One region of the Rhodoferax sp. AJA081-3 genome, then DNA from elsewhere that is predicted to be linked to it. Evidence: riboswitches for the same ligand, from Rfam matches in the RefSeq annotation. Region 1 holds a riboswitch; the other holds the start of a gene.
The links. A riboswitch is a leader RNA that binds a small molecule or an ion and turns the genes downstream of it on or off. The one in region 1 is predicted to bind S-adenosylhomocysteine.
Positions count from the first base shown of each region.

Region 2: linked by a shared signal. The riboswitch ahead of HZ993_RS14225 (homocysteine S-methyltransferase family protein) and the one ahead of ahcY (adenosylhomocysteinase) in region 1 are both predicted to bind S-adenosylhomocysteine.

Region 1 is NZ_CP059068.1:2,193,901-2,201,421, reverse strand. It holds gene HZ993_RS10260 (HAD-IIB family hydrolase) at 1-701, opposite strand, end outside; gene HZ993_RS10255 (hypothetical protein) at 759-1,136, shown strand; gene HZ993_RS10250 (peptide chain release factor 3) at 1,144-2,775, opposite strand; S-adenosyl-L-homocysteine riboswitch at 2,881-3,010, shown strand; gene ahcY (adenosylhomocysteinase) at 3,081-4,541, shown strand; gene HZ993_RS10240 (TlyA family RNA methyltransferase) at 4,673-5,479, shown strand; gene metF (methylenetetrahydrofolate reductase [NAD(P)H]) at 5,542-6,387, shown strand; gene HZ993_RS10230 (YhgE/Pip domain-containing protein) at 6,523-7,521, opposite strand, start outside.
Region 2 is NZ_CP059068.1:3,016,555-3,024,075, reverse strand. It holds gene metH (methionine synthase) at 1-1,989, opposite strand, end outside; S-adenosyl-L-homocysteine riboswitch at 2,012-2,086, opposite strand; gene HZ993_RS14230 (cyclic nucleotide-binding domain-containing protein) at 2,198-2,767, shown strand; gene HZ993_RS14225 (homocysteine S-methyltransferase family protein) at 2,960-4,042, opposite strand; S-adenosyl-L-homocysteine riboswitch at 4,070-4,160, opposite strand; gene recQ (DNA helicase RecQ) at 4,419-6,314, shown strand; gene HZ993_RS14215 (hypothetical protein) at 6,480-6,779, opposite strand; gene HZ993_RS14210 (ATP-binding protein) at 6,939-7,521, opposite strand, start outside.

The DNA of each region.
Region 1 (7,521 bases):
TGGGTGAAGTGTTCAAACATGGCCTGGTCGTTGCCCGAGTCGCCCACAAACACCCAGCGGTCGATCTCCTGCGCCAGGTCGCGCTGCAGCAGTTCGCGGGTTATCCAGTTGGCTCCCTGCCATTTGTTGAAGTTACCAAAACAACCGTGGATGTGGATGCTGCTCACCGTGGTGTGCATGCCATAGGACTGCAGCAGGTCCACCACGCGCTGCACCATCTCGGGGGGCAGGCGGGCGTATTCGTTGTAGTCAAAGGCCAGGTCGGTTTCGCGACCCGTGCTGTCACGCGTGGTTAACACGCCGGGCACCTGGAACATCACCCGGGTGCCAATCTGCCGCATACGCGCCTGGTTGTTGGCTCGGGTTATGGCATCCTGTTGGTATAGTTTTGATAGCGGTACCGGTAGATTCGACGGGGGCTGCAGCCCGATTTCATTTAAAGACCTGTCGCCAACCAGGGCCACGGCACCGTTTTCCGCAACGATGGCGTCGACCGGCCAGATGCCGGCAAACGCCTCGCACCAGCCCACCGGGCGGCCGGTGATGGCGATCACCTTCAGCCCCGCCGCCTGGAGCTGTGCCAGCGCCTGCAGCGCATCGGGGGTGATGGCGCCGTCAGTGGTCAGCGTGTCGTCTATGTCCGTGAACACACCCACCAGGTTTTGCCGTGCGGCCAGAGGCCATTGGTTCAATGGAATCATGTCTGGGCCTTGTATGCTGTCAGCGTGTCAGGCATCGGGATGTAGGAGAAACAAAACATGCAGCATGGGTGGTTAACAGACTGGGTCGTCGCCAGTGTATTGCTAGGCCTGGGTGCCAGCGCGCAGGCCGGTAGCGTGGGCGACAACAGCACCACCGTGTGCAAACGCGCGGCCATCAAGATCGATGGCCTGATCGTCGACTGGCATGCCTTTGTGGTCGAGTTCAAGGCCGAGGCCAAGAACCCGTCCGTACTGAAAATGGCGGCCGAGCACAAACGCGGCACGCTCAAGGCTAATTTCCGCCGCCACTGCATGGCGCACTGGGCCCGGCACGACGACATCTTCACCTGTTTTGCGGGCACCACCAGCGAGCTGGGCGCAGCGCTGTGCCACCAGACGGATACCAACCGCAACCATTGGCAATACCGTCCTTGACCTGCGCTTAGCCCGCGGTCTGCAATGCCAGGCCGGCATGTTCGCGCAGGGGGTGAAAGTGGATCTTCGGAAAACGCTCTTGCGCCAGCCGCACGTCATAGGGGCTGGTGCACAGATAGGCCAGCGTGTCGGCGGCATCACGCGCCATGCGCATGGGGTAGGCGTCGCAAAAGGCCTTCAGCTCGGCCGGTGTGTCGGCCGTGATCCAACGGGCGCCGGTGTACTGGCAGCCTTCCAGCCGGATGTCGGCGTCGTATTCGCCCTTTAGACGGTGCTGTACCACTTCAAACTGCAACTGGCCCACGGCGCCCAACAGCATATTGCCGCCGATTTCGGGTTTGAAAACCTGGATGGCACCCTCTTCACCCAACTGTGCCAAACCTTGTTGTAACTGCTTGGTGCGCAGCGGGTTGCGCAGCACCACGGTCATGAACATTTCGGGTGCGAAGAAGGGCAGGCCGGTGTACAGCAGGTTGACGCTGCCGTCGGTAATCGTATCGCCCAGTTGGACGCCGCCGTGGGTGGTAAAGCCCACGATGTCGCCCGCATATGCCTCTTCCACCGCCTCGCGGCGCTGGCTCATAAAGGTGACCACGGAGGTGGGACGCAGCTCTTTGCTGGTGCGCATGACTTTCAGCTTCATGCCCGGTGTGTATTTGCCCGATGCCATGCGCACAAAGGCGATGCGGTCGCGGTGGTTGGCGTCCATATTGGCCTGCACCTTGAAAACCACGCCACTGAAGGCTTCGTCCTCGGGCCGCACTTCTTTCACCACCGGCTGGCGATTGACCAGCGTGGAGCTGATACGCATTTGGGGGCTGGGGGCCAGGTCCACCAAAGCATCCAGCACTTCCATCACACCAAAATTGTTGACGCCGGAGCCAAAGAACACGGGGGTTTGTTTACCCGCCAGAAAGGCGGCGTGGTCCCAGGCGGGGGACGCGCCGGTGGCCAGTTCCATGCTTTCCATGGCGGTGGTCCACTCGTGGCCGAAGCGCTTTTCCAGTGCAGCGGTGTCGCTCAAGGGCATGGACTCAAACTCTTGCGGACGGCGGTCTTTTCCGCCGTCAAACACGGTCATCATCTGTGTGCGCAAATTGACGATACCGCCGAAGGATTTGCCCTGGCCCACGGGCCAGGTCATGGGAACACAGGGCATGCCCAGCTCGCGTTCGATCTCGTCCAGTATGTCCAGCGGCTCACGCACTTCGCGGTCCATCTTGTTGACGAAGGTGATGATGGGTGTGTCGCGCTGGCGGCAGACCTCGATCAGGCGGCGGGTCTGGGCTTCCACACCGTTTGCCGCGTCGATCACCATCAGGGCCGAATCCACGGCGGTCAGCACGCGGTAGGTATCTTCCGAGAAGTCTTTGTGGCCGGGCGTGTCCAGCAGGTTAACCACGTGGTCGCGGTAGGCCATTTGCATCACACTGGATGCGACGGAGATACCCCGCTGCTTTTCAATCTCCATCCAGTCGGAGGTGGCGTGTCGTGTGGCCTTGCGCGCCTTGACCGATCCGGCAATCTGGATCGCGCCCGAGAACAACAGCAGCTTTTCGGTCAGCGTGGTTTTACCGGCATCCGGGTGGGAAATGATGGCAAAGGTGCGGCGACGCTTGGTCTCGGCAAGAAAGGTCATGGAGGCGGGGGCTGCAAGCAGCGCAGAGAGGCAAAGGGCGTGATTTTAAGGGCCTTGCGCGTTGCGGGCCTTTGCCAGGGTGGCGATAGCTCCGTATAATCGGCTCCTTCCGAGGAGCGTTGCAGCTCGAAACCCTGGCCTGAATGAAACGAATTCAGGGTGCAGGATGCGAGTGAGGCTCGGAACACGTTGTCTTCCATAAAAAGTCAACGCAAGTCAACGGCGCTCACCCACTGGTCTGTGCGGTGAGCCTATACCCGGTTAATGCGCAGCCCAGTGGCCTCAAAATTTTTTTGGAGCCCACCATGAGCGCATTGAAACCCGTTTCCAAGACCGAAGACTACAAAATCGCCGACCTGAGCCTGGCCCCCTGGGGACGCAAAGAGCTCACTATTGCCGAGACCGAAATGCCGGGTCTGATGGCCATCCGCCAAGAATTCGCCAAGGCCCAGCCGCTCAAGGGCGCGCGTATCACTGGCTCCCTGCACATGACCATCCAGACCGGCGTGCTGGTCGAGACCCTGCAAGCCTTGGGCGCCGACGTGCGTTGGGCTTCGTGCAACATCTTCTCCACACAAGACCACGCCGCTGCCGCCTTGGTGGCGCAGGGCACACCGGTGTTTGCGCACAAGGGCGAAACGCTGGAAGAGTATTGGGACTTTACGCACCGCATTTTTGAATTCGGTGGCAAGAAGGGCACTGCGGCTGAAGGCCCCAACATGATCCTGGACGACGGCGGCGACGCTACGTTGCTGATGCACCTGGGCGCCCGTGCCGAGAAGGACATCAAGGTCCTGGCCAACCCTGGCAGCGAAGAAGAAATCTGCTTGTTCAAGGCCATCAAGGCCAAGCTCAAGCTGGACCCCACCTGGTACAGCCGCCGCCTGAAAAACATCATCGGCGTGACCGAAGAAACCACCACGGGCGTGATGCGTCTGGAAGAAATGTCGGCCAAGGGCTCGTTGGCGTTCCGCGCCATCAACGTCAATGACTCGGTGACCAAGAGCAAGTTTGACAACCTGTACGGTTGCCGCGAATCCCTGGTGGACGCCATCAAGCGCGCCACCGACGTGATGATCGCCGGCAAAGTAGCCTTGGTGGCTGGTTATGGCGACGTGGGCAAGGGCTCCGCCCAGGCACTGCGCGCACTGTCTGCCCAAGTGTGGGTGACCGAAGTGGACCCCATCAACGCCCTGCAAGCCGCGATGGAAGGCTACAAGGTTGTGACCATGGAATACGCCGCCGACAAGGCCGACATTTTTGTGACCGCTACCGGCAACAAGAATGTCATCACCTTCAAGCACATGCAGGCCATGAAGGACCAGGCCATCGTTTGCAACATCGGCCACTTCGACAATGAAATCGACGTAGCTTCGCTGGAAAAGCTGAAGTGGGACGAGATCAAGCCCCAGGTGGACCACGTGATCTTCCCCGCTACCAAGGGCAAGAACGCCAAGCCCGAGAAACGCATCATCCTGTTGGCCAAGGGCCGCCTGGTGAATCTGGGTTGTGGTACTGGCCACCCCAGCTTTGTGATGTCGTCCAGCTTTGCCAACCAGACCATCGCCCAGATCGAACTGTTCACCAAGCCCAAGGAATACAAGTCGGGCAAGGTCTATGTGTTGCCCAAGCACCTGGACGAAAAGGTGGCACGCCTGCACCTGATGAAGGTCGGCGCGCAATTGAGCGAATTGACCGATGAGCAAGCCGCCTACATCGGCGTCAGCAAGTCCGGCCCATACAAAAAAGACACGTATCGCTACTAAGCGAGCGCCGAAAGGCGAATTGGGGGTCGGATTAGGGAATTGGGGGGCGGATCACCATTCGCACAGCGAATGTGTGCTCTGACCCCTAATTCACCCGACCCCCAATTCACCGCTGTTACTTTGAGGAACACATGCGCATTGACCAACTACTCGTTTTACGTGGCCTGGCCACTACCCGGTCGCAGGCCCAGCGCCTGATTGCCGATGGTGTGGAATGGCTGCAGGGCGAGGCGTGGAAGCGCGTAGCCAAAAACGGTGACGAAGTGCCCGAGAACGCCGACGTTCGCCTGCTCGACGACTCCGAGGCCCGCTACGTATCCCGTGGCGGTCTGAAGCTGGAAGCCGCGCTCAAGCAAGTGGGCCTGTCGGTCGACGGCCTGGCCTGTCTGGATGTGGGGCAAAGCACCGGCGGTTTTACCGACTGCCTGCTGCAGCATGGCGCGCGTCTGGTGGTGGGTGTGGATGTGGGCAGCGCCCAGCTGCACCCGCAACTGCGCGAAGACGGCCGTGTGCTGTGTGTCGAGAAGGTGAATGCCCGTTCCCTGACTGCTATGGATTTTGAAGCAGCATGTGTAAATTACACGGGGGCTGGCGGCCAGTTTGATCCAGAGGCTGAGGGCGCAGAGCCGTTTGTGCCAGAGTTTGATGTGGTGGTGGGCGACCTGTCCTTCATCTCGCAGACCTTGGTGCTGCCGGCGGTTATTCCCTTTTTGAAACCCGGCGGCACGTTGCTCACCTTGGTCAAGCCGCAATTCGAATTGCAGCCGGGCCAAGTAGGCAAGGGCGGCATCGTCAAGGACGACGCCATGTACCCCATCGTGGAGCAGCGGTTGCGCGAAACCTGTGCCGATCTGGGCCTGACCGTGACGGCGTGGTTCGACTCCCCCATCGAAGGTGGAGACGGCAACCGCGAGTTTTTTATTTGCGCAACGAAATAACTTTTGCGGGACAGACCGCCGCAACGTAGTTGCAAGCTCTGTCCCCAACTGATTGGAAAGCCATGTCCGATACATCCCGCATTCCCCTGAGCGTGGAATTCTTTCCGCCCAAGACCCCCGAAGGTGTGGCCAAGCTGCGCGCCGTGCGCCAGCAGCTGTATGCGCTCAAGCCCGAGTTCTGTTCGGTGACCTTTGGGGCCGGTGGCTCCACACAAGAAGGCACCTTCAATGCGGTCTCCGAAATCCTGGCCGAAGGTGTCAGTGCCGCGTCCCATTTCTCGTGCATTGGTGCCACGCGCGACACGGTGCGCGCCCAACTGGCCACACTCAAGGCCATGGGCGTCAAACGCCTGGTGGCGCTGCGCGGCGATTTGCCCAGCGGCTACGGTGCCGGTGGTGAATTCCACTACGCCAGCGAGTTGGTGGCCTTTATCCGTGCCGAAACCGGTGACGACTTCTTCATCGAAGTGGCGGCTTACCCCGAGATCCATCCCCAGGCCCGATCGCCCGAGGCCGACTTGCAGGCTTTTGCCGCCAAGGTCAAGGCTGGTGCCAATTCGTCCATCACCCAGTATTTCTACAACCCGGACGCTTATTTCCGTTTTGTGGACGACGTGGCGGCCATGGGCCTCAACGTGCCTGTGGTGCCCGGCATCATGCCCATTACCAGCTCCACGCAGCTGATGCGTTTTTCGGACGCCAGCGGTGCCGAGATTCCACGCTGGATCCGCCTGCGCCTGCAAAGTTTTGGCGACGATACGGCGTCCATCAAGGCCTTTGGCCTGGACGTGGTGACCAGTTTGTGTGAGCAGTTGCGCGCCGGTGGTGCTCCTTCGCTGCACTTCTACACCATGAACCAGAGTGTGGCGACGATTGCGCTCTGCGAGCGCCTGGGCTTGGTGGCGTAAGGCTACGCTCAGTCTGGAGCCGCAGTAGAGCTGGGGTAAGCGTCGCCGTTCGTGTCCTCCGCACTTCGTGCTCCCCCTTTACCTCACTTTGACGCTCACCCCAACTCTACTGCTCATAGCGTTGGTGGGGCGAAGTTAAACCCCTTCAAACTCCATCGCCGGGCGGTGCTCCTCGGTGCTGACAAATTGCCAGCGACCGACAAAACACGCAGCCAGCCATGCGATGGTGCCGATCAGGCCGATGACCAGCCAGGCGCTGAGCGAGTCGCCGTCAAACGCGCCGAACATGGTGACACGCAGGGCCTTGATGACCCAGGTGAAGGGCAACCAGGGGCTAACCGTCTGGTAAATACCTCCCGACAGTTCGACCGGCAACACGCCCCCCGCGGACGACAGTTGCAGCACCATCAACAGCAGCACCGCAGCCTTGCCCGCGTCCCCAAAGGCGCGGGTCAGTGCAACGATGATGGTCAGGAAGGTCAGCGAACTGATGACCAAGGTCAGTGCATAGGGGCCCAAATGGGCCACTGAAATCTCCAGCAGAAACAGTGACATCAGCATGATGACCATGGCCTGTGCAACCACCACCGCGCCCAGAATGCCCAGTTTGCCCAACAACCGGGCCGGGCGCGAGGCCGTGGACGCGGCCAGTGGCAGGCGGCGCAGGTGGAACAGGAAAGCCGACATCACCGCGCCCAGCCACAGCGAGGTGGCCAGAAAGTTGGGCGCAAAACCAGCGCCGTTGTTGGGCACGGGGGCCACAATTTCGATGACGGGCTCGACCGAATCTGCCAGGCCACGGGCGCTGCCCTCTGGTGCCTGCACATCTCGGGGCAGTGAGTGGTTCAACAGGTCCAATCCCAGCGTCAGTTCTTTGGAGCCGCTTTTGAGCTGGCCCAGTCCTTGGCGCAAATCGTGTGCTCCGGCACCCACTGTGCGGCTTGCGCTGGCCAATTCGTCCAGCTTGGCATCTTCCGGCACTTTGCTGGCCGCTGTGTGGATACCGCCACCCAGAGCCACCATGCCGTCTACCAGCTTGGCCGTGCCTGCACCCAGCTTCTGGGTGCCGTCTGCCAGCTGCGCCTGGCCCAGGCGCGCGGACTGTATGCCCGCGCCCAACAGGGCCGCACCATC
Region 2 (7,521 bases), 820 kb from region 1:
CACTTCGTCGTCCAGAATGGCAGGGAAGGGTCCGGCCAGATCCCAGGTCTGGAAGAAGGGGCCCCAGTCGATGTATTTGGCCAGTTCACCCAGGTCGAAATTCTTGAACACGCGCCGGCCGAAGAACTTGGGCTTCGTGGCGGTGTAGCTGCTCCAGTCGATGGTGGTCTTGTTGGCCCGCGCCTTGTCCAGCGTCCACATCGGCGTTTGTTTCTTGTTCGCGTGCTGGGTGCGCACCCGTTCGTAGTCGGCGCTTAGCTCGTCCAGGAATTGGCCGGACTGGTCACTGAGCAGGCTTTGCGCCACACCCACGCTGCGCGACGCATCGGGCACGTAGACGACTGGGCCGTCATAGTGCGGCGCAATGCGCACGGCAGTGTGCACGCGGCTGGTGGTGGCGCCACCGATCAAGAGCGGGATCTTCTTGATGCGGAAGTAGTCGTCCTTCTGCATTTCGCCGGCGACGTACTGCATTTCTTCCAGGCTGGGCGTGATCAGGCCCGACAGGCCGATGATGTCCGCACCCTCGACCTTGGCGCGCGCCAGCACCTCGTGGCAGGGCACCATGACGCCCATGTTGACCACGTCAAAGTTGTTGCACTGCAGGACCACGGTGACGATGTTCTTGCCAATGTCGTGCACGTCGCCCTTGACGGTGGCGATGATGATCTTGCCCTTGGTCTTGACATCGCGCCCCGCCGCCTCATCCAAGCGCTTTTCTTCTTCAATGTAAGGAATCAGGTGCGCCACGGCGGACTTCATGACCCGCGCACTTTTCACCACCTGAGGCAAAAACATCTTGCCCTGGCCAAACAGGTCACCGACGATGTTCATGCCGTCCATCAGCGGGCCTTCAATCACGTGCAGCGGGCGTCCGCCGGTGGCCAATATCGCGCGGTAGGCTTCCTCAGTGTCTTCGGTGATGAAGTCGGTGATGCCGTGCACCATGGCATGGCTCAGGCGCTGGCCGACGGAGACAGGCGCCTCGGGTGTGCCGCGCCATTCCAGCTTTTTGCTTTCGTCCTTGGCGCCGCTCTTGGCGGTCTCGGCGATTTCGACCAGGCGTTCACCCGCGTCCTCGCGGCGGTTCAGCACCACATCTTCGACGCGCTCGCGCAGCACCGGCTCCAGGTCGTCGTACACGCCGACCATGCCGGCGTTGACGATGCCCATGTCCATGCCGGCGGCAATCGCGTGGTACAAAAACACGGTGTGGATGGCCTCGCGCACCGGGTCGTTGCCGCGGAAGCTGAAGGACACGTTCGACACGCCGCCGGACACCTTGGCGCCCGGCAGGTTCTGCTTGATCCAGCGCGTGGCCTCAATGAAGTCGACCGCGTAGTTGTTGTGCTCCTCAATGCCGGTGGCGATGGCGAAGATGTTGGGGTCGAAGATGATGTCTTCCGCCGGGAAGCCCACTTCGTCCACCAGGATGCGGTAGGCCCGCTCACAGATTTCGATCTTGCGGGCATAGGTGTCGGCCTGACCCTTTTCGTCAAAGGCCATCACAACCGCGGCGGCGCCATAACGGCGCACCAGCTTGGCCTGCTGGCGGAAGGCTTCCTCACCCTCCTTCATGCTGATGGAGTTGACGATGCCCTTGCCCTGCACACAGCGAAGGCCGGCCTCGATGACGCTCCATTTGCTGGAGTCGATCATGACCGGAACCCGCGAAATGTCGGGCTCAGACGCTATCAAATTCAGAAAACGGACCATCGCCGCCTGGCTGTCCAGCATGGCCTCGTCCATGTTGATGTCAATCACCTGGGCGCCGTTTTCCACCTGCTGGCGCGCCACGGCCAGGGCCTGCTCGAAGTCGCCGTTCAGGATCATGCGGGCAAAGGCCTTGGAGCCCGTTACGTTGGTGCGCTCGCCGATGTTGACAAAGGTGGCGCGGGGCGCGGCGCCGTCGTCAGAAGGGGCAATACCGATGGTCACCGGCTCCAGGCCGGACAGCATCATCGGAGGGACTGTGGAAATAGAAGACATGCATCTCACCTGTAAAAAGCGAACCAGGTGAGCGTCGTTGGGAACATCCAAGCCTGACAAGACCACCGTGTGGCCTGCTGCAACGCTCCTTGGATGCTCCAATTTTAAGGGAGAACTTCCGTGCCGGGCGCCTCGCCGTGGTTTACCATAGCCCCAACCCCCCGCAAACAACGGTTGTTTGCGCGGCACAGAGGCGGGCACCACGGTCATGAACCCTGACGACACTTCCCCGGACAACCCCCCCGACACCCAGCGCATACGCGCGTTTGAAACCGCGGCCGAGCTGCTGACGGCGCCCAACGCACTGATACACCTCACGCTGGAGGAAGCCCGGGTCGTGGTCGGTTACATGACGCCACAGTTCATCCCGGCCAACACCACCTTTATCCGCGAAGGCGACGCCGCCGACGAGGGTTTTATGGCCCTGCTGCTGGAGGGCGAGGTGGTCGTGGAGAGCGTGACCGTCAGCCGCACCGAGCCGCTGACCATTCGTGTGCTGGGCGCTGGCAGCCTGGTAGGTGAGGTGGGCCTGGTGGACGAGGAGCCGCGGTCGGCCTCTTGCACCACCAGCGCCGATTCGCTGTGCGCCATCCTGACCCGCGAATCCTTCAAGGCCCTGATCAACGAGGAGCCGCGCATAGGCTCCAAACTGCTGCTGGCCATCGCCGCCCGCCTGGCCGAGCGCCTGCGTGACAACGCCCGCAAGCTGCGCCTCTACGCCAAGCTGGCCAAGGCCATGCAGCTGGAGATCGACCGGGCCTTGCTGCAGCGGCCATGAAGATTGGTAAAAAGTACCTCTAGCCCCCGAGAGTGCTTGGTGTTGTGCTACTTAAAGCATAGCGTTTATCTGTAAGTCGCCGAGAGTCTGGGCGGCAGTGTGTTCTGCGCAGGTAAAGGAGGAGGCCGCGCAGCGGACGGGGGACACGGAGCAGAACATGCTGCCGACCAGACTCCTTCCCAGGTTCAGCCTTTAAGCCGCTTCCTTGTAGAAGAAATTGCGCCGCACGCTGCGCCCCGGCAACGGCGCCACCGCATGGGCAATCGCACCAATGTGGTCTGGCGTTGTGCCGCAGCAGCCGCCAACGATGTTCACCAGGCCTTCGGCGGCGAACTCCCGCACCAGGCGGCTGGTCACGTCCGGCGTTTCGTCAAAGCCGGTGTCACTCATGGGGTTGGGTAGGCCGGCATTGGGGTAGCAGCTGATGTAGGTGTCCGGCGCCACGCGGTTCAGCTCCTGGATATAGGGGCGCATCAGTGCCGCACCCAGCGCGCAGTTCAGGCCAATTGCCAGCGGCTGGGCGTGGCGCACGCTGTGCCAGAAGGCGGTCACCGTTTGGCCGCTGAGGATGCGGCCCGACGCGTCGGTCACCGTGCCGCTGATGATGATGGGCAGGCGCTCGCCGCTGGCTTCGAAGTATTCGTCAATCGCAAACAGTGCGGCCTTGGCGTTCAGCGTGTCGAAGATGGTTTCCACCAGCAGCACGTCGCTACCGCCCTCGACTAGGGCCTTGGTCTGGTCGTAATAGGCCTGTCGCAGCTCTTCAAAGGTCACATTGCGGGCGCCGGGGTCGTTCACGTCGGGGCTGATGCTGGCGGTCTTCGGTGTTGGGCCCAGGGCGCCGGCGACAAAACGGGGCTTGTCGGGTGTGGAATATTTGTCGCAGGCGGCGCGGGCCAGTTTGGCGGATACCAGGTTCATTTCCACGGCCAGGTCGGCCATGTCGTAGTCAGCCTGGGCCACGGTGGTGGCGCCAAAGGTATTGGTTTCGATCAGGTCGGCGCCGGCGGCCAGGTAACGCTCGTGGATGTCGCTGATGACATCTGGGCGCGTCAGGCTCAGCAGCTCGTTGTTGCCTTTGACATCGCGGTGGAAGTCGGTGAAACGGGTGCCTTGCGCGCCGGGGCCGGTATAGCCCTCACCGCGGTACTGCGCCTCGCCCAGCTTGAAGCGCTGGATCATGGTGCCCATGGCGCCGTCCAGGATGGCGATGCGGCTGGCCAGAATGCCGGGCAGGGCCTGGCCACGGGTGTAGGACAAAGTTTTGGAGGTCATGGATGCGGCTCACTTTCTCTGGGTACAGACAAGTGAGCGCGGTTGGCAAACCCAAGCCTGGCAACCTGTGGCGAACTGTTGTGCACAGTGCCGGGCCGCTGCAGCGCTCCTTGGGATGGCTGCATTTTAGACCACGGCGCGGTGAGGGGCCACCGCATCCTCCAAAGCGCCTGGGTGGCTGAGCGTTCTGCTTCGCGTCCCCCGCCCTCCGGCTTGCGCCTGCGGGCTCCTCCTTTACCTGCGCAGAACGCTCAGCCACCCAGGCTCCTGGCGCGCCCATGCCCGACAATAGGGGGGGTCCGACGGTGTTTTCCCCGAATCATCCGAAGGATTTATGACCATAGCCCCCGTAAATACTGCGTAATTAGCTACTGTTTTGATAGCAATCGACCCATCCATCTCCAGCCACACCCTGCACGCCATCCTGGAAGAGGTGTTCGGCTATGCGCAGTTTCGGGGCCCGCAGCAGGCCATCGTCGAACACGTGGCCAATGGCGGCGACGCGCTGGTGCTGATGCCCACGGGGGGAGGAAAGTCCCTGTGTTACCAGATCCCGGCCATTGCCCGCCAGCGCGCGGGGCTGGGGGTGGCGCTGGTCATCTCGCCGCTGATTGCGCTGATGCACGACCAGGTGGGCGCCCTGCACGAGGCGGGTGTCAGCGCAGAGTTCCTGAACTCGACGCTGAGCGGTGAAGAGGCCTACCAAATTGAGCAGCGCCTGCTGCGCGGCGACATCACCTGCCTCTATGCCGCGCCCGAGCGGGTGACCAACCCGCGTTTTCTGGCACTGCTGGACTCGCTGTACGAGCGCAACCAGCTGAGCCTGTTCGCCATTGATGAGGCGCACTGCGTCAGCCAGTGGGGCCACGATTTCCGCCCCGAATACCGCGCGCTGACCGTGTTGCACGAGCGGTATGTCGGTGTGCCGCGCATGGCGCTGACCGCCACGGCCGACGACCTGACCCGTGCCGACATCGTGGAGCGCCTGCAGTTGCAGGACGCTGAAGCCTTTGTCAGCAGCTTTGACCGCCCGAATATTCGTTACACCATCGTCGAGAAGCGTGAGGCTGTGCAGCAATTGCTGCGCTTCATCGAGCGGGAGCATGAAGGCGACGCCGGCATCGTCTACTGCCAGTCGCGTAAAAAGGTCGAAGACGTAGCGCAGACGTTGGTGGACGCCGGCATCCGCGCCTTGCCCTACCACGCGGGGCTGGACAGCAAGGTGCGCCAGGTCCACCAGAACCGGTTTTTGCGGGAAGAGGGCATCGTTATGGTCGCCACCATCGCCTTTGGAATGGGCATCGACAAGCCCGACGTGCGTTTTGTCGCCCACCTGGACATGCCCAAGAACATTGAAGGTTATTACCAGGAGACGGGCCGCGCCGGGCGGGACGGTTTGCCAGCCTACGCCTGGATGGGTTATGGCCTGCAAGATGTCGTCAACCAGCGCCGCATGATCGACGAAAGCCCGGCCGGCGAGGAATTTAAACAGGCTCTGCGCGGCAAGCTGGATGCGCTGCTGGGCCTGGCCGAAGCGACCGATTGCCGCCGCGTGCGGCTGCTGGCCTACTTTGGCGAGCAACTGGGTGATGGCCCGGGCTACCGTTGCCAGAACTGCGACAACTGCCTGAACCCGCCCGATATCTGGGACGGTACCGACGCAGCACGCAAGTTACTCAGCACCATTTACCGCATCCAACAGTCCAGCGGTATGTCGTTCGGGGCTGGCCATGTGATGGATATCTTGCGGGGCAAGACCACTGAAAAGGTCACCCAACACGGCCATACGGCTTTGAGCACCTTCGGTCTGGGCGCTGAATTCACCGAAATCCAGCTGCGCGGCGTGCTGCGCCAGCTGATCGCCATGGGCGCCGTGGCGGTGGATGCCGAGGCTTTTAATACCCTGCGTTTGACCGAACAATCCCGCGCCGTGCTGCGGGGTGAAGTCCAGGTGCAACTAAGGGAATCGGTCTCCACCCCCGCAAGCCGCAACAAAAGCAAACGCCCGGGCGCCGGTTCGGCCGTGGTCAAGGCGCCCATTGCGCTGGACGGAGAGGGTTTGGTGCGGTACGCGGCCCTGAAGGCCTGGCGCGCCGAGGTGGCGCGGGAGCACAATTTGCCCGCTTATGTGATTTTTCACGACGCCACATTGGCGGCGATCGCCAAACGGGCGCCTCAGACCTTGGACGATCTGCAGGGTATCAGCGGGATTGGTGCCAAAAAACTGGAAGCCTATGCGCAAGAGGTGCTGCGCGTGGTGAACCAGGGCTAGAACGGGGAAACTTCGGGTCGGCTATACCAACGTACCGAGCCACCGGGCGGGGGTGAACGCCAAAGTGAGGTAAAGGGGGAGGCCGAAGGCCGGAGGACACGAACGGCGGCGTTTACCCCCGTTCGGTGGCGGGCGCACATGATGCGCGCACCGCAGAAACACCTTTTACGCCGCAGAACGGCGGAAACATGTCTCGTAAGACATCGCCGCACCGGACATGGTGTTTTGCAAGCGGGCAATGGCGCGGCTGTGGCGCTTGCCACCCTTAGCATCACACAGGTGCTGGCTGTGGTGCTGGATCAAAGAGTGGAATTTGTTGCGGCAGGCATCCAATACACCGGCGAAATTCAGGGCGATATACGCGGAATGGTCGGCATGCGTATGGCGGAATTCGTCGGACCAGTAGTCAAACAGTTGCCACTGGTAAGTGCCTTTTTCAGGAACCTTGATCGTCTCTTTGTTCATATCAACACGTCAAAATGAAGAAGAATGGATACTGCTCAAGGCGCCTGGCTTCACTTCCAACGGGCCGGCGATTGATTGCATCCGCATGCAGATATGACGGTTGATGGCTACAACCGGTTGACACGGTCTCCGCACTTTTTGTGGGAAAACCGTGCGGATTTAGTGCACAAACCCTATTCCACGGGTCTCGCGCACCTCGGGTTTGATGCGGTGTTCGGCCTCCAGCTGCTCCAGAAACTCGGCGGGTTCCAGATGGGCGTCCAGGATGGCGTTCTGGCGCTTGACGGCTGAAAAGTCGCCTACACAGAGCTGGTCCAGCGCCGCCAGCCGCTTCTCCAGGTCCCGGTCCAGCCGGTCCGCGTCCCCGGCGCAGGCCTCGGTCACAAACAAGGCCAGCCGCTGGACCCGGGTCAGTGGTTTGAACTGGATCTTGAAGGTAAACCGGCGCAAAGCGGCCTGGTCTATGCGGTCCATCAGATTGGTCGTACAGATGAATATGCCGTGAAAACGCTCCATGCCCTGCAGCATTTCATTCACCTCGGACACTTCATAGCTGCGCTGGGCGCCCCGGCGGTCCTGCAAAAAACTGTCGGCCTCGTCCAGTAGCAGGATGGCGTTTTCGGTCTCAGCCTCGCGGAACATGGCGGCCATGTTTTGCTCGGTCTCCCCCACATACTTGCCCATCAGGTCACTGGCTTGGCGCACATGCAGGGGCTGGGCCAGCGTCGTGGCAATGTGTTCG